Regions from separate parts of the Jeotgalicoccus nanhaiensis genome, predicted to be linked through region 1. Evidence: riboswitches for the same ligand, from Rfam matches in the RefSeq annotation. Region 1 holds a riboswitch; each other region holds the start of a gene.
What was found. A riboswitch is a leader RNA that binds a small molecule or an ion and turns the genes downstream of it on or off. The one in region 1 is predicted to bind S-adenosylmethionine.

Region 1 (7,848 bases):
GTCGAACATGATCCCGATGTGATTCATATCGCTGACCATGTTATCGACATCGGACCCGGCGCCGGTCAGCATGGCGGGGAGATTATCTTTAACGGCACGTATGAAGAGCTGATGCAGACGGATACGCCGACCATTCTCGCGCTTAATAGAACTCATCAGCTGAAAGAAAATCCGCGGCAGGCAGAATCGTTTATAAAACTGAAAAATATCACTAAAAATAATTTAAAAGATGTTTCTGTCGATATTCCGGCAGATCTCTTGTCCGTTGTAACCGGTGTAGCGGGTTCAGGTAAAAGCACTCTGATTAAAACAGGCCTTGGCAAATCGGAAGACGCGATATTTATAGATCAAAAAGCAGTACAGGCAACCAGCCGTTCCAACTTACTCACTTATATGGATTTATTTGACGAAGTGCGCACCTTTTTCAGTAAACAGACCGGCTTAAGGAAAAGCATGTTCAGCTATAATTCTGAAGGTGCATGTCCTGAATGCAACGGTAAGGGTGTTATTAAAACAGAACTGGCCTTTATGGCGGACTTTTCACAAATATGTGAGGTATGTAACGGTACGCGTTATAAAAAAGAAGTTCTTGAAGCTACAGTAAACGGCTACTCCATTGCCGATGTACTGGCACTGACGGTGGAAGAAGCTGTTTCCTTGTTTAAAAATAATGAAAAAGTTGTATCGCGTCTGCAAAATTTAGAAGCAACAGGTCTTCAATACATGACGCTCGGGCAGTCGCTCGACACATTGTCCGGCGGCGAAATTCAGCGTTTGAAACTCAGCCGTTATCTAGACAGTGATGCACAAGATAAAATATTCATTTTCGATGAACCGACTACCGGTCTTCATGAAGATGATATTCCAGCCTTGCTGTCGTGTTTTGAACAATTAATAAATCAGCAGAATACCGTCATTCTGATTGAACATAATCTGACGATGATGACCCATGCCGACTGGATTATCGATGTTGGTCCCGGTCCAGGCTTAAGAGGCGGTAAAGTACTATACAGCGGGGAACCTGAAGGTTTATTAAATGTAGAGAATTCAGTTACTAGAGAACATCTTAAAAGATATATTAAAAATTCATCTTTTTGAGCAGAAACTTAGTATAAGAGTTTTAATTTAGTTAAGATTTAAAACTGTAACAGTATCTCACTAATGCTTACTGGAGGATTTTATCTATATGAACGATAAATACAAGACTTTATTTGAGAAAGTGACACTTAAAAATGGAGTCGAATTAAAGAATAAATTTGCGCTCGGACCTATGACACACATTTCTTCACATGATAACGGTACAATTTCTGATGCTGAGATTGAATATATGCGCCTGCGTTCTAAAGACGTCGGTCTGTCTATTTCCGCTGCATCAAACGTAACGGACCTTGGGAAAGCATTCCCCGGCCAGCCGTCAGTGGTCCGCGACTCGGATATAGAAGGATTAACACGTCTTGCAGATGCCATGAAAGAAAACGGCGCGAAAGCTATTCTTCAAATCCACCACGGCGGTGCTCAGGCGATTCCGCGGTTAACACCGAACTCTGATTCTGCGGGACCGAGTCCCATTACGATGCAGAGTTTTGATGAAACAGAACCGCATGAGGTACGCGAAATTACAGAAGAGGAAATCATTGAAACTATAAAAGCCTTTGGCGAAGCCACACGAAGAGCCGCTGAAGCAGGATTTGACGGCGTTGAAATACACGGTGCCAACCATTATATTATTCATCAGTTCGTTTCTCCGTATTTTAATAAACGTACTGACAAGTGGGGCGAAGACCCTTTTCTGTTCGCAATGAAGATTGTCGACGCGGTAACAAAAGCCAAAGAGAAATATGCTGAAGATGATTTCATCATCGGTTACCGTTTCTCACCTGAAGAAAAAGAAACTCCCGGCATCCGCATGGAAACTACAAAAGAGCTGATCGGCAAATTGATTGAAAAACCGATTGATTATTTACACGCTTCACTAAGCGAAGTTCATTCTAAGACACGTGAAGGAAAATATAAGGATATTGAACGTATAGAATTACTTCATCAGTGGATCGACGGCCAGATGCCACTCATTGGAATCGGTTCAGTCTTTACTGCAGACCAGGCACTCCGTGCAATAGAAGAAGGGAATATGGAAATAATTGCGCTCGGCAGAGTTTTACTGCTGGATTACAATTTTATCAGTAAAATTGAAGAAGGCAGAGAAGATGAAATCTTTGAATACTTTGACCGGGACAGAGAAGATAAATACGGCCTTCCTGAATTATTATGGGGGCAGCTCGACAAAGGGTTTTACCCGATGCCGAAGAAATAAAATAAGACACAAAAACATCCCGGACATAAAAGTCTGGGATGTTTTATATTTAAAACTCTTTTTATACTTTGCGTTAGGATTTCAGGATAAAATAAGGTTAAAACCCCATCATAGAGCTTTTATAACACATAGCGTTATTTTGTAACGCTATGTGTTATCTACTTTATTCCTCGATTCTTTATACACTTTTTCTGGAAATCCGTATAACCTTAGTAATTCAATAGCATTGGAACTTGTTGCAATCCCGTCTTTAAGTTTGTAATCAAATTCGATATCGTCATCAAAAAGTTCCTCACTGAAATGATAGAAATCAAACTCGCCATTCAGTAAATCTGTTAGTTCCATATCATGTGTTGCAGCAATCAGATAAACGTTCTCTTTCTCATGCAGATATCTTAAAAGAGCTTCACCCGCAGCTAGTCTTTCTACCGTATTAGTTCCTTTAAATATTTCATCGATAATACAGTAAACCTTTCCTTCAAAATCCTCAATCTCATCAACAATCCTCTTCAATGCTTTCACTTCACTGATAAAATAGCTGTCTCCTTCGATAACACTGTCTGTGATTTCCATCGAAGATATTACTTTGCCTGGTGTATATTTAAATAATGCACTGGTGGAAGTGTTCAGTCCGTTACTCGTTATAACATTCACGCCGAGCGCTTTCATAAATGTTGATTTGCCCGCTGCGTTTGAGCCCGTCAGCAGAATATCATTCGCAAACTTCAAATCATTATCTACAGCAGCCACTACAAGCGGGTGATATAGCCCTTCAGTCTGCAAATACGAAGCTTCTTCTCTTTCCGGAAGAGAGTAATACGGCAATGTTTCTCTCCACATTGCCAGGCTGTAATGGAGATCGAGCTCAGCTGTGTAATGCCATCCTTCTTTATAAAGCTCATGGTTTTTCTTAATCGTACGATTGACCAGATGATACAAATGATAATCTACTAAGAACATTAATTTAAAGGCAGAGAAAGCTTGAACAGCCATATTCATTTCTCCTGCGCTGTCGTCGTTAACAAAAAGAGGACTCATTAACGACAGCCGCTTCAGACCTTTACTGTTGAATTTCGAATCTAATTTACCCGCAGTAACAATAATATTAATAGCATAAAAAATATCTGTGTAATCAAACCCGGTTCCGCCTTTATGTTTATGAGATAAGTAAGCATTAATTACAAATCCTGAAAGGATAGTCAGTAAAGATATGTAAGGATTGATAAAAAATAAAAACACGCCGATAACCGGCATAAATGAAAACAGTATAAATATCGGATGATATTGTTTCACCGGCACAAATTCATACATAAACTTACTCGTGTTAGAATTTCCCGATTTCCCAAGCTTGGCTAAGCGGTATGATATCTTTTCACGAAAGCCAGCATCGTGTTTTATTTTATACAATAAGTCTTCATTTATAACATTCTTTTCTGTTGAATTGCGCAGCACTGCATAGAGAAGCTCCGTTCCTATCGTTGTAAATGTATAATTTATCTTCGTCATCAATTCGCTGATATCGAGATCATTCCAAGTTTCATCATCCACAACATTTCTGTCAGCAGTATTTTCATTTTCCATAATATTAACGAAATAGTTATGATAATGAATATAATATTCTGCAGTTGTCTTCAGTCTTTCCTGCCTGTACCACAGCGTCTTAACAGCTTTCTTCAGTTTAAAGAACTCATATGTTTTTATTACCAGGGAAATAATTATAATTAAAATCATTACAGTGATAAAAAGATAGAGCAGTTGAATAATAATCACCTTTCTCTCAGATCTCTGATTAGATATTAATAATTTTATCATTAATATAAATATATACGAAATTATTACTGCAAAGTTATAAATCAAATAAGATATTTATAAACTGTCCAACTATTCCGGATAGTTGATTTTATATATAACCGCCGTGTTCCTTGTGATATATTAGGTTAGATATTTATGGACGAGGAGGAATTGGACATGGCGCTGTTTGGAACTATCGTAGATGCTCTGGCTATTATTTTAGGCAGCTTCATCGGTTTGTTTTGGAGAAACATTAATGAAAATATGAAATCAACCATTCTCCAGGCATTGTCTATTACCGTACTCGTCATCGGAATTGATATGGCCTTAGAAGCCAACAGTATACTTATTATCGTTGTTGCGAGCTTGGCTCTTGGTTCCATGCTGGGTGAAAAATGGGAAATTGAAGATAAAATGAATCACTTCGGCATCTGGCTCGAAACAAAAACCGGAGCAACAGAAGGCGGAGCTGCTGCTGCCTTTGTTACCGCCACATTAGTGTATGTCGTCGGAGCAGTCAGCATTATCGGTGCTCTCGACAGCGGGCTCAGAAATGATCACACCGTACTGCTGACAAAAGCTTTAATCGACGGTGTGCTCGCTATTTTCCTGACATCCACGATGGGTATCGGCATTATGTTCTCAGCCATCTCTGTCTTTCTGTTTCAGGGAGCCATCGCCTTGTCAGCCTCTCAAATCAACCGCTTCATCCAGCCTGATTTGATGGATGATATTATTATCGCGATTACAGGCACCGGCGGTGTAATGATTATTGCGATTGGAATCAGACTGCTCGGTCTGATGAATATAAGAGTTGCGAATATGCTGCCTGCGATATTATTTGCAGTACTGTTCGTAGTCATTCAGTATTACTGGGAAACAATCAGTTTGTTCTTTGTACAGATGTTTTAGTCTATGGGAGTGGCGCACTATGGAAAACGAACTGCTTAAGGTATTTGATTCAGAAGGGACATTAAAAGGGACAGCTTCAAGGGCTGAAGTACACAAAAGAGGTCTTTGGCATGAAACATTTCATTGCTGGTTCCTGAGTAAAGAAGATGGCAGAATCTTCATCCACTTTCAGCTTCGAAGTCCTGACAAGAAAAACTTTGCAAATATGTTAGATATTACAGCAGCGGGTCATTTAAGTTCTGACGAAAGCGTTAAAGATGGTGTCCGGGAAATTAAAGAAGAACTAGGTATTAGTCTTACACTAAACGATTTAATTTATACAGGTTCAGTACAGGATGAAATTATTATTGATGATTTTATCGACAGAGAACTATGCCATGTATTTATATATAAAATTCCGGAAAATACCACACCTGATTATGTATTTATGGATGACGAAGTATCTGATATTTTCAAAATTGAATTGCCTGTGTTTGAAAAACTGTGAACTGAAGAAATATACTCGATTAATATTAACGGTAAAATGATTAACAGAGATAATTTTGTTCCGCATGAAAACAGCTATATAAACTTTGTTATGAATAGTATCAAACAGTATGCTCTGTAATTCATTTAAAATTAATTTCAGATTCCGTGTTGACATTAATTCTGCTGTGCCCTATAGTTAGTTTAAATTAAATAATCAAATAACTTATTTTCTTATCAAGAGAGATGGAGGGACTGGCCCTGTGAAATCTCGGCAACAGACTTAATGTACTGTGCCAAATCCTGTAGCATCATGCTAAAAGATGAGAAGAGCGAATATACATCGGCCTCTTCTTATATTTTAAGAAGAGGTTATTTTCTTTTTCAGGAATGTATATCTGGTTTTTTTAAAAAACACCGGTTATATACTGGTGTATTTTTATTACATTTTTTAATTCCTACTATTTAACTATGTTTAAGGAGCGTTTTTAATGATTGAGTTTATCGATGTAGATAAAACGTATCCAGGCAGCGAAACACCGGTTCATGCTCTGGATAATATTAATTTCAAAGTCGATGCCGGAGAAATATACGGTGTCGTCGGATACAGCGGCGCAGGCAAAAGTACTTTGATCCGTTGTGTCAACCAGCTGGAAAGTGTTTCAGAAGGGAAAGTTATTGTCGACGGTAAAGATTTAACTGCACTCACACCGTCAGAACTGAGAGTAACAAAAAAACGAATCGGTATGATTTTTCAGCATTTTAATCTTTTAAATTCAAAAACGATATATACGAATGTTGCTATGCCGCTAATTTTAAATAAGACACCGAAAAATGAAATCAAAGCGCGTGTTAGTGAACTGCTTGATTTTGTCGGCCTGTCGGATAAAGCGTCACAGTATCCTGACCAGCTGTCCGGAGGACAAAAACAGCGTGTCGGTATTGCGCGGGCACTTGCAACCAACCCGTCAATTCTGCTGTGTGATGAAGCAACGTCTGCACTGGATCCGCAGACAACAGAGTCCATCCTCGAACTCCTTAGAAAGATTAATAAGGAATACAATATTACAATCTTGCTGATTACTCACGAAATGTCCGTTATCCGGGATGTCTGCCATAAAGTTGCAGTAATGGAGAACGGTAAAATTATTGAACGCGGCTCTGTCTTCGATGTTTTTTCTAACCCTGAAACAGAAACCGGCAGACGGTTTGTTAATACAGTGATGCAGACAGAGCTGCCGAATTACGTGCAGGATCTGGTGCAGGAAAGCGACGGTCAGCATATTTACAGAATCAATTTCATTAATCAGCTCGCAGTGAAACCGTACCTATCACAAATCAGCAAGCTTTACGATTTAGATGTGAATGTGCTGTTCGGCAATATTACCGAGCTTCAGGGTATACCGTTTGGCAATTTAATCGTTCAGTTCGACGGTTCAGCCCCTGAACTCGAAAAAGCATTACTTTATTTAGAAGAAAACAATATTCATTACAGTGAGGTGAATACATATGCTGGTTAGCTGGAATACAATACTGGGGGCATTTTTAGAAACCGTGCAGATGGTCAGTATTTCGTTTATTTTCTCGATTATACTCGGGCTGCCGCTCGGCATTCTGTTATACGTCACTAGACCCGGCCAGATTTTAGAAAATAAAGCTGTCTTTACAGTGCTGAATGCAGTGATTAATGTCTTCAGATCACTGCCGTTCATCATCCTGCTTGTGGCAATAATTCCGGTTACGAAATTTATCGTAGGAACTTCTATCGGAACCGAAGCTGCGATTGTACCGATGGTTTTCTTTGCCGGACCTTATATCTCAAGGCTCGTGGAGAGTTCTCTGCTTGAAGTCGACGAAGGAGTACTGGAAGCGGCCGACGCTATGGGAGCAACACCGATGCAGACAATTATAAAATTCGTTCTTCCGGAAGCTCTCGGTTCTCTCATTGTAAATTTCACTATTTCCATTATCGGATTAGTCGGTGCATCTGCCATGGCCGGTACGGTTGGAGGCGGCGGCATCGGCGACCTGGCAATCACATACGGTTATCAGAGATTCGATACGATCACAATGCTGATTACAGTCATCATATTAATTATTATGGTGCAGGGTCTGCAGTCAGCAGGCAACAAACTCGCGAGAGTTGTAAGAAGAAGATAATAACAGGAGGATATAAATTATGAAAAAAGTCATTTTATTTACCAGTTTGCTTTTAATAGGGATTGTGCTTTCAGCCTGCGGTGACGGCGGTAAAGAAAAAGTCACTATCGGCATCAGTGGAACAGACACAGCAGTATGGGATTATGTAGCAGAGAAAGCTGCAGAAGAGGATATTGAAATCGAGATTGTCTCATTTAATGATTATGTAC
Region 2 (7,848 bases), on a different contig from region 1:
CGGCACAAAGATACAGACAGTAGCGGCGTCTATTCCCGCGATTATCGGTCTGGTCTTCTTCACAGTCGGCGTAGTAATATTTTTATTTTAATATAAGTTCAGGCAGGGATTTTAAATGAAAAAAAGAGAAAAGAGTGCAATGACTGCACAAAATATAAGCAGAAAATTAAGATGTCCGCTTTGTCATGAACCTGTGGAAGTGAGAGAGCTGAAAAGTCTGGTCTGCGTCAATAATCACACTTTTGATTTCGCCAAGCAGGGTTATGTAAATATTCTTAAAAAACCTGTGGATACTCAGTATGATGATGCATTATTTGAGGCACGTCAAAAAATAATCTGTGATGAAAAATTATATGAACCGGTACACGATAAAATTGCAGATATAATAATAAACCATTCAGCAGAAGATTCGCTGCTGTTTGATGCGGGTTCCGGCGAAGGGTCTCATTTGCAGACGATACTTGATAAAGTAAATACAGAAACATTGACGGGTATCGGCCTGGACATTTCAAAAGAGGGTATCTTAATGGCGGCGAAAAATTACGGAAATCCATTGTGGATTGTTGGAGATCTTGCGAACCCGCCGCTTAGTGACAAGTCCTGCAAATTTATACTGAATTTTTTATCGCCTGCAAATTACTCTGAATTTAAAAGAATTTTAGCTGCAGACGGTATAATTATAAAAGTAATCCCGGGCAGCGCTTATTTAAAAGAACTCCGCAGGGAATTGTTCAGCGGTACAGACGGGAAAGAATATGAAAACAATGATACACTTGAATTAATGAAGAAGAATGTTAAGCTTGTGAAAGAAGAACGGATAACTTATACGAAATTTCTTGACGCTGCTGCACTGAAAGATTTAATCTCCATGACACCGCTCGGCTGGCATGCAGATACAGCGCAGATAGAAAGATTTGCGGATAAGGGAAATAAAGAAATTACGGTGGATATGCATATTATCCTTGCAGCTGCCGAAAATTAAATTGAAACATTTCCGCATATATTTCAGTTAATAGTTTGCTATTTTAAAGATAATAGTCGATAATTACACTAAAGAGAGAAAATTATATGGAAATATTACTGTGTTTATTACAAACACGTTACAAAGTAAAAGAAATTCGCTCATGGGCTTGAAAAGTTCTGAACATTAAAATATAATGAGAATATATTAAGAAATACATAACAGAACGCACAAACAAAAGTTAAAGCTATACTCTTCATATCATTAACTAAGTCGTTCTTCGATAGTGCCTTTGGCCTAGATATCATATTATATTATTTATCTGTTAGGGAGACTTTTGATCTCCCTTTTTTTGTTGCCTTTTTTAAGGCTATTTAAACACTAAGAAGGTGAACATATTATGAACAGTGATGAATTGCACAGCTATGCCCGTAAATTTCTCGCTGAAAATTTCGGACTCACACTCGAAATTCCAATTAGAATATCAAAAAGAATGAAATCTAAGCTCGGCGCGTTTCAAATAAAATATCAGAAGCAGCAGGTTGTTTCGAAAGAAATTGTTATGTCCCACACTTTTCTCGTTAATAACTCCAGGGAAATCATTCTCGATGTGCTGTATCATGAATGCGTTCATTATGCACTCTACACATTAAAAAAACCTTACAGAGATTCGGATCGCGAATTTACGGAGACGCTGGAACACCTCGGCATTGCTAAAACCCGGAGCTATAAATACAAGGGACAGGCCTATTTATATGAGTGCAGAAAATGCAGCTACCAGTTTACGAAAAGGGTCAAAGGCTACAATAAAAGGTATATATGCAGACACTGCCGCGGCAGGTTTACATATAAAGGTACTGTTTCAGCAGGCTGATTAGAAATTATTAAAAATTGTTTGACAATTAATTCTGGTTAGACTAGTATGAAATACAATTAAATAAGAAATTATCCAGAGAGACGGAGGGATCAGGCCCTGTGAAGTCTCAGCAGCAGGCTTTTAAGTACTGTGCTAATTCCTGCAGGCAGAGGCTTGGAAGATAATCACACATCGCCATTTGTCTATTTAGATAAATGGCTTTTTTATTACATAGAGGAGGGAATACATGAGCATACAGCTGAATAACGTTTCAAAAACGTATCATTTAAAGGGTAGAAGTGTTGAGGCATTAAAACCGACATCCCTGAAGGTCGAAACCGGTGAAATTTACGGCTTAATCGGCTATTCCGGGGCCGGGAAAAGTACTCTTTTAAGACTGATTAATCTGCTTGAGAAACCTTCGGCAGGTTCTGTCATCGTTGGAGAAGACAATCTTACCGAACTGACACCAAAGGCTCTCAGGATTCGCCGGCAGAAAATCGGCATGATTTTCCAGCAGTTTAACTTAATCGAGTCAAAGACAGTGTATGAAAATATAGAATTTGTACTGAAAGCAAGCAAATACAGTAAAAAAGATGTGCCAGCAAGAATTGAAGAGTTACTGAAACTCGTTGGTTTAAACGATAAATCATCTATCAATGCATCAAATTTAAGCGGCGGGCAAAAACAGCGTGTCGGTATCGCTAGAGCACTTGCCAATAACCCGGATATTCTCTTATGTGACGAAGCGACGAGTGCGCTTGATCCGGATACGACGAAAAGTATTTTAAACCTGCTGAAAAATATTAACAAAACTCTCGGTATTACCATTGTGATTATTACTCACGAAATGGAAGTTATTAAAGAAATTGCAGACCGTGTAGGCGTAATGTCCGGCGGTGAAATTATTGAAAGCGGCGAAACATACAGCGTGTTCAGTCATCCTAAAGAAAAAATTACGAAAGATTTCGTTCAGGAGATATATAACTTTGAAACCCCGCCGCAAATTAAAGAAACGCCGGATAATCAAGTTATTACCATTCAATTTTTAAGTGAAAACGCCGAGGAGAATTATTTAAATCAGCTGTACAGGAATTTTGATTTGAATATAAGCATTCTCAACGGAAGAATTGAATATATTAAAGAAAAACCGCTCGGTTTTTTAATGTTCCAAGTATCCGGAAATGCTCAGGAAATAGAACGTCTTAAAACACATATCGATAAAACACCGGGAATCGAAAGGGTGGGTTACATTGGATAATTTCAGCCAGCTTTGGCCATTGCTGTACCGTGCTTTGCTCGAGACAGCGCTGATGGTTTCTATTTCAATATTTTTTGCAGTGTTAATCGGACTGCCGCTCGGTATTCTGCTTTACATTACGCAGCATCCGCTGCTGTTTAAAATTAAACCTTTAAACAGCGTGCTCGGATGGTTTGTGAATATTATCAGGTCGTTTCCTTTTATTATTCTGATTGTGGCGATTATGCCGTTTGCGACCTGGCTCGTTAATGCTTCACACGGTCCGGTTTTTGCAAGTGTTGCTCTGTCAATTGCAGCAGTGCCGCTGTTTGCACGTCTCGTTGAATCCAGTTTTAACAGTGTAAAAGACGGTGTGATCGAAGCGAGTATTGCAGGCGGTGCCCCGCTTTATTTAATCGTTACGGATGTGCTGCTGCCGGAAGCCAAGAAAAGCATCGCGCAGGCTATCACACTGACGATAATTTCAATTATCGCCTTCAGTGCAACTGCGGGTGTCGTAGGCGGAGGCGGGGTCGGTGACCTTGCAATCCGTTACGGCTATTACCGCTACGACACGCTGACGATGATTGTGACAGTAGTCGTCCTCGTTGTTATCGTGCAGATTGTCCAGTGGGCTGGAGACTTTATCTCTAACAGAACGGAGGAGAAATAATGCGCGGAATTATAATATTTTTAATTGGCACTTTAGCCGTTATTATAGGCACTAGCATTCTTCTGTATGAAGACGAGGGTGAAGTGATTACCATTGGTGCATCGAGCGGACCATTTGCAGATATGGCATCTTTTGCCTTAAAACCCGTCTTGGAAGAGAACAGTTATACGGTCGAAATCGTTGAATACAGCGATTATATTCAGCCGAATAACGCGCTTTCAAATGGCGACCTCGATGCCAATCTCTTTCAGAACGTCCTGTTCATGGACAGTTATAATGAAGAAAATGATGCTGATTTAAAAAATATCATTCAGGTGCCGACGGCACCTATGGGGCTTTACAGCAGTGAATTCAGTTCGCTGGAAGATATTGCTTCCGGCAGTGAAGTAGCATTGCCTTTAGATCCGGTCAACTCCAGCCGCGGTTTTTTAACACTGCAGGACGCGGGGCTGATTACCATCAGTGACGACGCAGATATGTTTGCTATCGATGAAGCAGACATTATAAATAATAAAAAAAATCTCGAGTTTATTTATCAGGACGCCGGCCAGCTGCCGAGAAGCGTTGACCAAATCGGCCTGTCGCTTGTCCCGGGCAACTTTGCGCTCGCAAGTGATATGAAGCTTTCCGATGCCCTTGCCCTTGAAAACATGAATGAATACTTTAGAAATCAAATTGTAATTAACGGCGATGATGCCGGAACGAAACTGGAAGAAGATTTAATCAAGGCTGTAGGGTCGGAGGAATTTAACGAAGTGATTGATGCTGACTTTAAAGGATTCGACAAACCGGAGGAGGATGAATAAATGGCAAGCGAACTTTTAAAATCATTAAGTCCCAGCTATTTCAGCAGTATGATGAATGCAGAGCTCGAAGTCGGCGATAAGCCGCTCTTAAATCTTGCAGTCGGTATTCCCGATGGACAGACGCCTGAAGTCATTACCGATGCAGTTAAAGAAGCTGTTGATAAAGTAGAAAATCAAAAATACGGCGCATTTCGCGGCAAGCCGGAACTAAAAGACAGCATAAAGCGATTTTATAAAAGAACTTACGATGTAGACCTTGAAGATGAAAATATAGCCATCTTGTTCGGCACGAAAAATGCACTGGTTAACTTTCCGCTCGCTCATATCAATCCCGGTGCAGGCGTGATGCTGCCGAATCCCGGTTACGCAGATTATATTACTGCTGTGGAACTCTCGCAGGCAAGGCTGATCGATATGCCGCTCCTTAGAGAAAACAATTATCTTCCTGACTTTGATTCGCTCGAAGCAGAACTTAAAGAAACGGACCTTATTTACTTAAACTATCCATCCAATCCGCTCGGGGCAGCCGCAGATAAATCATTTTTTGATGATGTGATTAAACGGTTCAAAGGCACAAAAACACAGATTGTTCATGATTTTGCATATGCTGCTTTCGGCTATGACGGTCTTCACCCGAGCATTTTACAAAGTGATCCGGACTTTGAAGTATCGATGGAAATTTATTCGCTGTCGAAAGGATTTAATATGTCCGGCTACAGAATCGGTTTTGCAGCCGGGAATAAAGAGATGATAGAAAGTATTAATAAGTTTCAGGATCATACGAATGCAGGGGTTTTCGGTGTTACTCAGGACGCGGCAACAGCGGCGCTCGACAATGCAGATACTTTGATTCCTGAACAGAATGAAATATTCAAAAAGCGTAAAAATTTTATTAATAAAGCGTTGCTGGATTTAAATATCCCAATAGAGCCGATTCAGGGCGGCATTTTCGGGTGGATAAAAGTCCCCTCAGGTTTTAACGGCGAAAGTTTTGTTCAGTACCTGCTGAAAGAACAGTCTATTCTTGCAACGCCGGGGAAACCTTTCGGGTCCCGAGCCGAAGATTATATCCGCATATCTTTGGCCGTTGCAGATGAAGACTTAAAAACATTTACAGAAAGACTCCGTGAGATTAAAGAACTCTATCAAGATTAGTTTATTGTCTGTCATCAAATGTGGTATTATTTACCCAGATATTAAATTTTGGGGGCGGCATGAGAGTGACTAAGTTTTTTAATCGAAACCGCATGTTAATCGTGCTGTTTGGCATAGTAGTATTAATTGCATTAATCGGTTTTTCTTTGTCGGACAGAGATTCCACAACGAAAGCGGAGCAGTTCACCGGTGATACGGCAGCCGCGACTCAAAAGGTTGTCGATGCGCCGTTCAGCTTTATAGGAAATATATTTTCAAACATTGCAGGAAGTTTCAGTGCACTTGAAGAAAACGAGGAACTGAAACAGCAGCTCGATATGCTGCCGCAGCTGCAGGCGGACAATGAACGTCTCAAGGCTGAAAACGAAGAGCTGCGAGAGTCTCTGGAAGTAAGTTCCAGTATGGCTTACGAGACTGTCAATGCCCGGGTTATTTCACGTGCACCTGACCAGTGGCTTGAATCCTTTACGATTGATAAGGGAGAAAAAGACGGCATTAAAGAAGGCATGGCAGTGTCGACATCGGAAGGACTGGTCGGGATTGTTAAACGCGTTAACGGTAAATCGAGTTTTATCGAGATGATTTCGACGAATGCATCACAAAATAACCTGTCGGTTGAAGTCAGACACAATGATGAAGCTGTTTACGGCAACATCCGCAACTTCGATACGGAAAATGATGTGCTGGTCGTGGAAAATATTAAAAGCCAGGTAAAACTTGAAAAAGGCGACGAAGTATTTACATCGGGGCTGACAGGTGCTTTCCCTGAAGGTATTGTTATCGGTAAAGTAGTGGAAGTTGAAAACGATGAGTACGGACTGAGCCAGAACGCTTACGTACAGATGAACAGTGACTTAAATGATGTGGATAATGTGTTTGTCTTAAAACGCGATCCTGAGTCACTGGAGGATTGACAAATATGCAGACGATAGTAATTTTTATTATAGGAATATTACTCATGTATACTGATATGGCTTTTACCGGCTTCAGTCCGATGATGGTTTTTGGAGTTGAAGTTTACTTTGTGCCGAAGCTTCTGTTTATGTATATTCTGCTTTTAACGATATACGCGGGGCCGGGAATCAGTATGTTTTTTGCTGCTGTGTTCGGTATTATGCTCGATGTGTACATCGGTTCGCTGTACGGTGTTCACATCTTTGGTTTTATCGCCTTCGTAGTCTTTATGCAGGCAGCTTTCAGAGTGTTCTACAGGGATTTTGTAGCCATGGCCTTTGTCGTGCTGCTGAACACCTTTCTTTTCGATTTATACCAGTACGCGATTTACCGGGTGCTCGATTTCATAGCGATGCCGTTTTTCGACTATATCGCGCTCCGGGCAATTCCGAGCGTACTGGTCAGTGCGCTGTTTTTCGTTATCCTTTATGTCCTTGCCATTCAGACGGCGAAGGTCAGAAAAGAATTGCGGAGAATCAATTGACACAGCCATTTATATTTTATATAATACAGTAGTTGATGAAACGTAAACGTCAACCGCACATGTATAGGTTTAAGCGGCAGAGCCCACCTATAGTGGCGTGTCTTAAATAATAGGAGGTGTAAGTATGTTTGCAATCATCGAAACAGGTGGTAAACAGGTAAAAGTTGAAGAAGGTCAATCAATCTTCGTTGAAAAATTAGAAGTTGAAGAAGGCGCTGAATTCACGTTTGACAAAGTACTTTTTGTTGGAGGCGACAACGCTAAAGTTGGAGTTCCTACAGTTGAAGGTGCTACTGTTACAGCTACAGTTGAAAAGCATGGACGCGGTAAAAAGATTAACGTTATCAAGTTCAAACGCAGAAAAAACTACAGCCGTAAACAAGGTCATCGTCAGCCTTATACTAAATTAACAATCGGCAAAATCAACGCGTAATGATTAATGTTATCGTTGCCCGTAACAGTGAGAAACATATTACCGGATTTACGATGGACGGACACGCGGACTTTGATGTTCACGGAAAAGATCTCGTATGTGCAGGTGCTTCGGCAGTTGTATTCGGCAGTGTGAACGCAGTATTTGCGCTGACTGATTACGAGCCGGCCATAGATATGGCCGACGAAGGTGGATATTTAAGTGTTAAGCTTGAAGATACATCTGATGACAGAGTTCAATTGATTTTGGAAACAATGATTGTGTCATTAAAAACTATTGAATCAGA
Region 3 (7,848 bases), on a different contig from region 1:
AAGAATTGATAAATGCATATTGGAAAGCGCCTCGCCCGGTATCGCTGATGAAGAAAAGCGCGCGGAACGGCTTCGAATTGACCGTGAGCGCAGCAGTTTTATAATTAGCGATTATAATGAATTTCTTCAGTTCTGGCAGGATATGCCGCTGTTTTTGAGTCAGCGTAATGCAGCCCGGTCAGTGCTGAAGGCCCAGCACGAAGAGCGACTGCAGCAGACACCGGCGGAAGCTGCAGACAGCCTGTTAAAATACGGCACGGGTGTACAGCCCTCGTACTGGGATAATTTAAGCGGGCTTGAGAGCAGTTTTTATTTACTGGCAGGCAGTGAGGACAAGAAATTTGTGGCAACAGCTGAAACGATGTCAGAACGTTTGAAAAGTGCTAAACTGAATATAGTTGAACATTGCGGTCACAATATTCATCTTGAAAATTACAAAACGTACATAAGGTTAGTACGAGAGTACCTAGAGGAGGATAACTCATGACAAGAGTTTGGGAAACAGTTAAAGAATACAGTGAAATTAAATATGAATTTTATAATGGTATTGCTAAAGTAACGATCAACCGTCCGGAAGTGCGCAATGCATTCACGCCGGATACTGTTGCAGAGATGATCGATGCATTCACGCGCGCACGGGACGATCAGCGTGTTTCGGTAATAATTTTAACTGGTGAAGGCGACCTTGCCTTCTGTTCAGGCGGAGACCAGAAAAAACGCGGACACGGCGGCTACGTAGGGACAGATGAAGTACCACGTTTGAACGTTCTTGATTTACAGCGTTTAATCCGTGTTATTCCTAAACCTGTTATCGCTATGGTTGCAGGTTATGCAATCGGCGGCGGCCACGTGCTGCACGTTGTATGTGATTTAACAATTGCTGCTGAAAACGCACGTTTCGGCCAGACTGGTCCTAGGGTCGGTTCATTTGATGCCGGTTACGGTTCAGGTTACTTAGCGCGTATCGTCGGCCACAAAAAAGCGCGTGAAATCTGGTACTTATGCCGCCAGTACGACGCACAGGAAGCACTGGACATGGGCTTAGTCAACACAGTTGTACCTTTAGAGCGTCTGGAAGACGAAACTGTCGAGTGGTGTGAAGATATTATGAAACACTCACCGACTGCACTCCGTTTCCTAAAAGCTTCGATGAATGCTGATACAGACGGCTTAGCCGGGTTACAGCAGCTTGCAGGAGATGCAACACTGCTTTATTACACTACAGATGAAGCGAAAGAAGGCCGTGACGCGTTTAAAGAAAAACGTGAACCGAACTTCGATCAATTCCCTAAATTCCCGTAAATTGCATATTTTAAAATATAACACCCGTCTATGATGGGTGTTTTTGAGGTGAAGTTAATGTCATACAAATGGCTGGAAACAGCAAGTTTTACTTATCCTGACAACCTTGCTGTGAAATACAAAGATGAATCTCTGACGTATCAGATGCTGTATATGCATGCACATTCACTCGGTACACATCTGCAAGCCCTTAAATTAAAACGAGTCGGTTTGTATATCGATAATTCATTGGACTCTGTCAAACTGATTCACGGTCTGATGATGCTCGGTGTGGAAATGGTAATGCTGAACACGCGGTTAACTCCGGGTGAACTTAAGAACCAGCTGGAGGATGTGTCAGTCACAACGGTCATTGCGACCTTGCCGGCTGAGATTCCCGGAGTGGAAGTAATTCAGTACGATGATTTGTTTCAGCTTGAAACGCAGACTTTTATCGTCAACAATCCTCAGCCGGATGATATTTTATCGATTATGTTTACGTCTGGAACAACGGGGCGCGCTAAAGCAGTGCCGCAAACATATAAAAATCATGAAGCATCTCACTTAAATTGCCGGCAGCATTTTAATTATGACAGTGACAGCACCTGGCTGATGGTTAACCCGATTTTTCATATTTCAGGACTGTCAATCCTGTTCAGAACTGTAATGACAGGCTGTACGTTAATCGTCGAAAATAAGTTCGATGAGGCGCGCGTATGGAATATTTTAAGCCGGGATAAAGTGACTCATACGAGTATGGTGCCTGTTATGCTGAAGCGCCTGATGAAAATAGAAGGCACACATCATCTCGAAGGACTGCTGCTCGGCGGCGCGAGTACAACACCGTCGCTGCTGGAAAAAGCAATGAACAAAAATCTGCCGGTGTATAACTCATTCGGCATGACTGAAACATGCTCCCAAATTGTTCAAATTTCTTATAAAGATGAAAAGATTTTAAGCGGGACCGTCGGGAATATTCAGGATTATGATATTAAAGTCGACGAAAATACAGGAGAACTGCTGATTAAAGGAGACAGTGTTGCGAACGGTTATTTAAATGCAGATATGAAGAAAGAAGACGGATACTTTAATACAGGAGATCTCGCGGAAATTGACAGCGAGGGTTATCTGTATATTTTAGACAGACGGACTGATTTGATTATCAGCGGCGGCGAGAACATTTATCCGAAAGAAATAGAGGATGCGGTATACTCGCTCAGCGGCGTCGATCGCTGTGTTGTCATTAAAAAAGACGATGAAGAGTGGGGCAGTGTGCCGGTGCTGCTGCTGGAAGAAGAAGTGGACGAGGCATTGCTGCTCAATCACTTAAGTAAGCATTTGGCAAAATACAAGCTGCCAAAGGAAATTCACTATGTCGATAAAATTATTATGACATCGACCGGGAAGATTTCACGCAGTCAGAATCAAAAAATGTTTCTCGGCCGTTAAATACAGGTATGGAGCATTAAAGAGATAATTACTGATGTTTTTTCTTTTCGTTTACAGGCACTGGATCAAAGCCGCCTTCATGAAACGGATGGCATTTTGAAATGCGCTTAGCAGCCATGAAACTGCCCTTCATTGCGCCGTGTTCAGCGAGTGCTTCCAAAGCATAATTTGAACAGGTCGGGTAAAAACGGCAGGTCGGTGGCGACATTGGAGAAATATATTTCTGGTAAAAATGAACGGAGCCGATTAATACTTTTTTCATTACAGCATCACCTTTTAAAATTAATACAACTATTGTAAGCTGATATATGCAAGAGTGCAACTGGGAGGATTCTATATGAAAACATTTACTGATTTTAAAGGCAGACGTGTTACATTGGAAAACAGTTACGTTGAAAATACGAAACATGTACTTATAATCCCTAAATTTAACGGCCAGTTTTTACTGACAAACCATAGAGAGAGGGGACTGGAATTCCCCGGAGGAAAAGTGGAAAATGGAGAAGCACTTGTCGAAGGTGCTCAGCGCGAACTCTATGAAGAAACGGGCGGTCTCGTGGGCGACATGCATTTTGTAGGTACATATACCGTTCACGATGGCGATGAGACATTCAGTAAAGCAGCATTTTGCTGTAATATTGAACGGCTGGATCAGCTGAAACACTATCATGAAACAAACGGTCCAATGCTGGTGGACCATATAGACGATATTCCTGAAGAAGATAAAAGTTTGCTTTTGAAAGACGATTGTATCGTTTATTTATATAATGAAGTCAGAGAAAACGGCTGTCAGTAGCGGCTGTTTAAATAAGAGAGCCCGGAACAGTGAAATTGTTCCGGGCTTTCGTCATTTTGAGAGGCTGTGTGTACGTTGTGAAATTGACAAAGTTCATAGAAGATGCTGTAAGTACGTTGTGAAATTGACAACGTACATGGAAGATGCTGCAAGTACGTTATGAAATCGACAAAGTACATGGAAGATGCTGCAAGTACGTTGTGAAATCGACAAAGTACATAGAACGTGCTACAAGTACCTTGTCAAATCAACAAAGTTCATAGTAAGTGTCCCTGTAGAAAATATGCAGCGAGCCTGCCGATTCCCAACAAAAAATCCCAGGATAATCAATATCCCGGGATTCTGCAATCAAATATATTTAAAATCCGCCTTTTTCAGCAATCGCAGCTGATTCTTCACCGAATTTTTTAAAGTTTTCTATGAACTTATCTTTAAGTCCTTGTGCTTTTTCATTGTATGCATCTTTGGATTCCCAAGTGTTGATTGGTGCAAGAATTTCTTCCGGCACACCAGTCACTGCTGTTGGAATTGATAAGCCGAACATTTCATCTTCAACGAATTCACCTAATTCGAGTTCACCGCTGATAGCACGGCGTACCATTGAACGGGTGTGTGCAAGGTTCATACGCTTGCCGACGCCGTATTCGCCGCCTGTCCAGCCTGTGTTTACAAGATAAACGTTAACTTCATGCTTGTCGATTAAATCTCCGAGCATGTTCGCATATACTGTCGCATGCAGCGGCAGGAATGGTGAACCGAAGCATGTTGAGAATACCGGCTGCGGTGTAGTAACGCCGCGTTCAGTTCCTGCAAGTTTAGATGTAAATCCGCTTAAGAAATGGTACATTGCCTGATCTTTGTTTAACTTGGCGATTGGAGGAAGTACTCCAAATGCATCTGCTGTTAAGAAGATGATTGTTTTTGGATGTCCTGCAACTGAAGGAATGCGCGCATTATCGATATGGTCAATCGGATAAGCTGCACGTGTATTCTCAGTCAGTGAACCGTCATCGTAATCAGGATTGCCGTCTTCATCGATAACTACGTTCTCAAGTACCGAACCAAATTTAATCGCTTCAAAGATTTCAGGTTCTTTTTCTTTTGATAAATTAATAGTTTTAGCGTAACAGCCGCCTTCGATGTTAAATACACCATCGTCATTCCAGCCGTGCTCATCGTCACCGATAAGATCGCGTTCCGGGTCTGCAGAAAGCGTCGTTTTACCTGTACCTGATAAACCGAAGAATAATGCAACATCTTTGTTTTCGCCGACGTTGGCACTGCAGTGCATGCTGAGCACGCCTTCTTCAGGAAGCAGGTAGTTCATAATTGAGAAGATTGATTTCTTCATTTCTCCGCCGTATTCAGTACCGCCGATAAGAATGATTTTCTTTTCTAATGATACAAGGACGAATACTTCAGAACCCGTACCATCGACTTCAGGGTCTGCTTTAAAAGTAGGTGCAGATACAATCGTAAATTCAGGATCGATTGCAAGTGCTTCTTCTTTTGTTTCAGGACGGATAAACATTGTTTTCGCAAACATGTTGTGCCAGCTGAACTCATTGACAACCTGAAGTTTCAGTTGTGTATGCGGGTCTGCGCCTGCATAGCCGTTAAAGACAAATAATTCTTCTTTGTCATTTAAATATGTAGTAACTTTATCGAATAAGTTATCGAAAATTTCCTGTGAAATAGGCTGGTTGACCTCGCCCCAGTCAATCTTGCTGTCGGATACGCTGTCTCTGACGATAAAACGGTCTTTCGGGCTGCGGCCTGTGTATTCTCCAGTCTGCGCGCGAAGTGCTCCTGTATTTGTAAGTACTGCCTCTTTGCGTCGTAAAGATGCTTCGACAAGTTCAGCGTTTGATAATTGTTTGTGAGTAGAAGGTTTATTAACAAGACCTTCGATTAAACTTTTATGGTTAACCATGATTCGCCTCCAAGTATTTTCATTAACGAAGTATTTAGAAATTAGTATAACACATTCGTTTTTATGTTTACACAATAACAGGATAAGGTTTTTGAATATTGAATTGTTTTTTGCAATGCTCGTTCATAAGATAAATTTATATATCATTATAAAAGTTATAAGTATATGTTTATAAAATTAAGGATTTTTCACAGCTTGCTTTTGGGTTTTATAATTTAATTATCTAAAAAGCTGCTGAAAATAAAACTTGTTAATCTTGATTTGCCCATTCCAATAATGTAAGATGAATAATAAGTTATCTCTTATCAAGAGGTGGTGGAGGGATTCAAACCCTGTGAAGCCAGAGCAACCTCCTTTTCAAGAAAGGTGCTAAAGAATGCAGAGTAATTCTGACCGATAAGAGAAAAGGGCGAGCCTTTTTCTCTGTTTATTATGGAGAAAAAGGCTTTATTTTTTGCTTTGAAGAGATGGCTAAATGAGCTTTAAGAGGAGATTTTATAAATGTCAGAACGTAAATTATTTACTTCAGAGTCAGTCACAGAAGGTCACCCGGATAAAATTGCAGACCAGATTTCAGATGCGATTCTCGATGCAATCTTAGAAGGCGACCCGTATGCGCGTGTTGCCTGTGAAACAGTAGTCAACACAGGTCTTGCGATGATTGTCGGGGAAATCAGCACAGAAACTTACGTCGATATTCCAAGAACAGTGAGAGAAACCGTTAAGGAAATCGGCTATGTCGATGCGAAGTACGGTTATGATTATAAAACAATGTCTGTCTTAACGGGAATTGATGAGCAGTCAGAGGACATCGCTGTCGGTGTAAACAACGCTTTTGAAACCCGCGAATCACAAGGAGTTTCAACAGGTGCAGGCGACCAGGGCTTAATGTTCGGTTACGCGACGAACGAAACGAAAGAGTTTATGCCGCTGCCGATTTCATTAGCGCACAAAATTTCACGCCGTTTAACAGAAGTGCGTAAAGATAATACAATTTCCTATCTGCGTCCGGACGGCAAATCACAGGTAACGGTTGAATACGATGAAAACGGCAAACCGTCAAGAGTCGATACGATTGTTATCTCTACCCAGCATCATGAAAATATTCCGGCGACACAAATCTACGATGATTTATTAGAATACGTGATTCAGGAAGTAGTTCCTGAAAATCTCATAGATGAAGAAACTAAATATTTCATCAACCCGACAGGCAGATTTGTAATTGGCGGACCGCAAGGGGATGCGGGTCTGACAGGACGTAAAATTATCGTCGATACTTACGGAGGCTACGCTCGTCACGGCGGCGGCGCCTTCAGCGGCAAAGACCCGACAAAAGTTGACCGTTCCGCAGCTTATGCAGCACGTTATATTGCAAAAAATATCGTAGCGAGCGGTGCGGCGGAAAAATGTGAAATTCAGCTGGCTTATGCCATCGGCGTATCCCAGCCGGTATCTATTGCGGTCGATACTTTTAATACAGGAAAATACGACGAAGAAAAAATTACAAAAGTCATCAGAGAACTGTTTAATTTATCACCAGATGGTATTATAGATATGCTAAACTTGAGAAGACCAATTTATAAACAGACTGCGAGTTATGGACATTTTGGTCGTACGGACATCGACTTGCCTTGGGAGAGACTGGATAAGGTCGATGCACTGAAAGATCTTCTTAGAAATAGCTAATTTAAGCAGTTGCGAAAGAGAGGAATAATATGAATACTGATATTTTTACAGATCCGATATTTATCGCGGTCGCAGCAGTGCTTCTCATCATTGCAATCTGGTTTTTAGTATATTACTTTAAACACCGCAATGAAGTGAAAACTGTGGAACAAACTTATTCGAAAGAAAAAGATTCACTCGTTGAGAAATACGAAAGTGAACATGAGGAAGAACGTTTAGAGCACAAGAAAGAAATGTCCGCTTTAAATGAAAAATATCATAATGATACGACACTTCTCGATAACAAACTTTCGAGCCTGCATCAGTTTACTGTAGATAAAGGCGAGTATTTGACAGACCTTTCTTTAATTCAGTTAAAAGACAAACTTGTTAAAGATGAAAAAATCCGTGAGACGGATATGATTATTCTGTCGAACATTTATTTACCATCAAGAAATTACACAAATACACGTAAAATCGATCATTTAGTTTTAACACGCACGGGTATTTATCTGATAGATTCTAAATACTGGAGCGGTCATATTTTACACGGTGTGAATGAAAGCCAGTTTGAAGAAGTACCGTATATTGAATCATTCTTCGATTTACTGGAACTCGATAAGCAAAAAGAACAGACTTTAATTTTTGAAAAGGCAGATGCGTCGAATGTATCGGTTAACCACTACAACGGCATTATCGATGAAACGAAAGTAACTGCTGAAAA

Region 2: another riboswitch for S-adenosylmethionine. It lies ahead of IR135_RS02820 (methionine ABC transporter ATP-binding protein); the one in region 1 lies ahead of IR135_RS05505 (methionine ABC transporter ATP-binding protein).
Region 3: another riboswitch for S-adenosylmethionine. It lies ahead of metK (methionine adenosyltransferase); the one in region 1 lies ahead of IR135_RS05505 (methionine ABC transporter ATP-binding protein).

Annotation. Positions count from the first base shown of each region.
Region 1 is NZ_JADGLW010000003.1:192,571-200,418, reverse strand. Features, by position in the region: gene IR135_RS05530 (ATP-binding cassette domain-containing protein) at 1-1,098, shown strand, start outside; gene IR135_RS05525 (NADH-dependent flavin oxidoreductase) at 1,187-2,311, shown strand; gene IR135_RS11740 (MutS-related protein) at 2,459-4,081, opposite strand; gene IR135_RS05515 (DUF554 domain-containing protein) at 4,280-5,014, shown strand; gene IR135_RS05510 (NUDIX hydrolase) at 5,034-5,501, shown strand; SAM riboswitch class I at 5,711-5,809, shown strand; gene IR135_RS05505 (methionine ABC transporter ATP-binding protein) at 5,971-6,999, shown strand; gene IR135_RS05500 (methionine ABC transporter permease) at 6,989-7,639, shown strand; gene IR135_RS05495 (MetQ/NlpA family ABC transporter substrate-binding protein) at 7,659-7,848, shown strand, end outside.
Region 2 is NZ_JADGLW010000002.1:126,248-134,095, forward strand. Features, by position in the region: gene IR135_RS02805 (DUF3592 domain-containing protein) at 1-91, shown strand, start outside; gene IR135_RS02810 (putative RNA methyltransferase) at 116-982, shown strand; gene IR135_RS02815 (SprT-like domain-containing protein) at 1,362-1,835, shown strand; SAM riboswitch class I at 1,904-2,005, shown strand; gene IR135_RS02820 (methionine ABC transporter ATP-binding protein) at 2,065-3,078, shown strand; gene IR135_RS02825 (methionine ABC transporter permease) at 3,131-3,730, shown strand; gene IR135_RS02830 (MetQ/NlpA family ABC transporter substrate-binding protein) at 3,730-4,536, shown strand; gene IR135_RS02835 (aminotransferase class I/II-fold pyridoxal phosphate-dependent enzyme) at 4,537-5,691, shown strand; gene mreC (rod shape-determining protein MreC) at 5,751-6,605, shown strand; gene mreD (rod shape-determining protein MreD) at 6,611-7,129, shown strand; ribosomal protein L21 leader region at 7,171-7,242, shown strand; gene rplU (50S ribosomal protein L21) at 7,254-7,562, shown strand; gene IR135_RS02855 (ribosomal-processing cysteine protease Prp) at 7,562-7,848, shown strand, end outside.
Region 3 is NZ_JADGLW010000008.1:1,850-9,697, reverse strand. Features, by position in the region: gene menH (2-succinyl-6-hydroxy-2,4-cyclohexadiene-1-carboxylate synthase) at 1-487, shown strand, start outside; gene menB (1,4-dihydroxy-2-naphthoyl-CoA synthase) at 484-1,302, shown strand; gene menE (o-succinylbenzoate--CoA ligase) at 1,360-2,730, shown strand; gene yidD (membrane protein insertion efficiency factor YidD) at 2,759-2,992, opposite strand; gene ytkD (RNA deprotection pyrophosphohydrolase) at 3,068-3,526, shown strand; gene pckA (phosphoenolpyruvate carboxykinase (ATP)) at 3,885-5,459, opposite strand; SAM riboswitch class I at 5,759-5,862, shown strand; gene metK (methionine adenosyltransferase) at 5,961-7,145, shown strand; gene IR135_RS09495 (nuclease-related domain-containing protein) at 7,175-7,848, shown strand, end outside.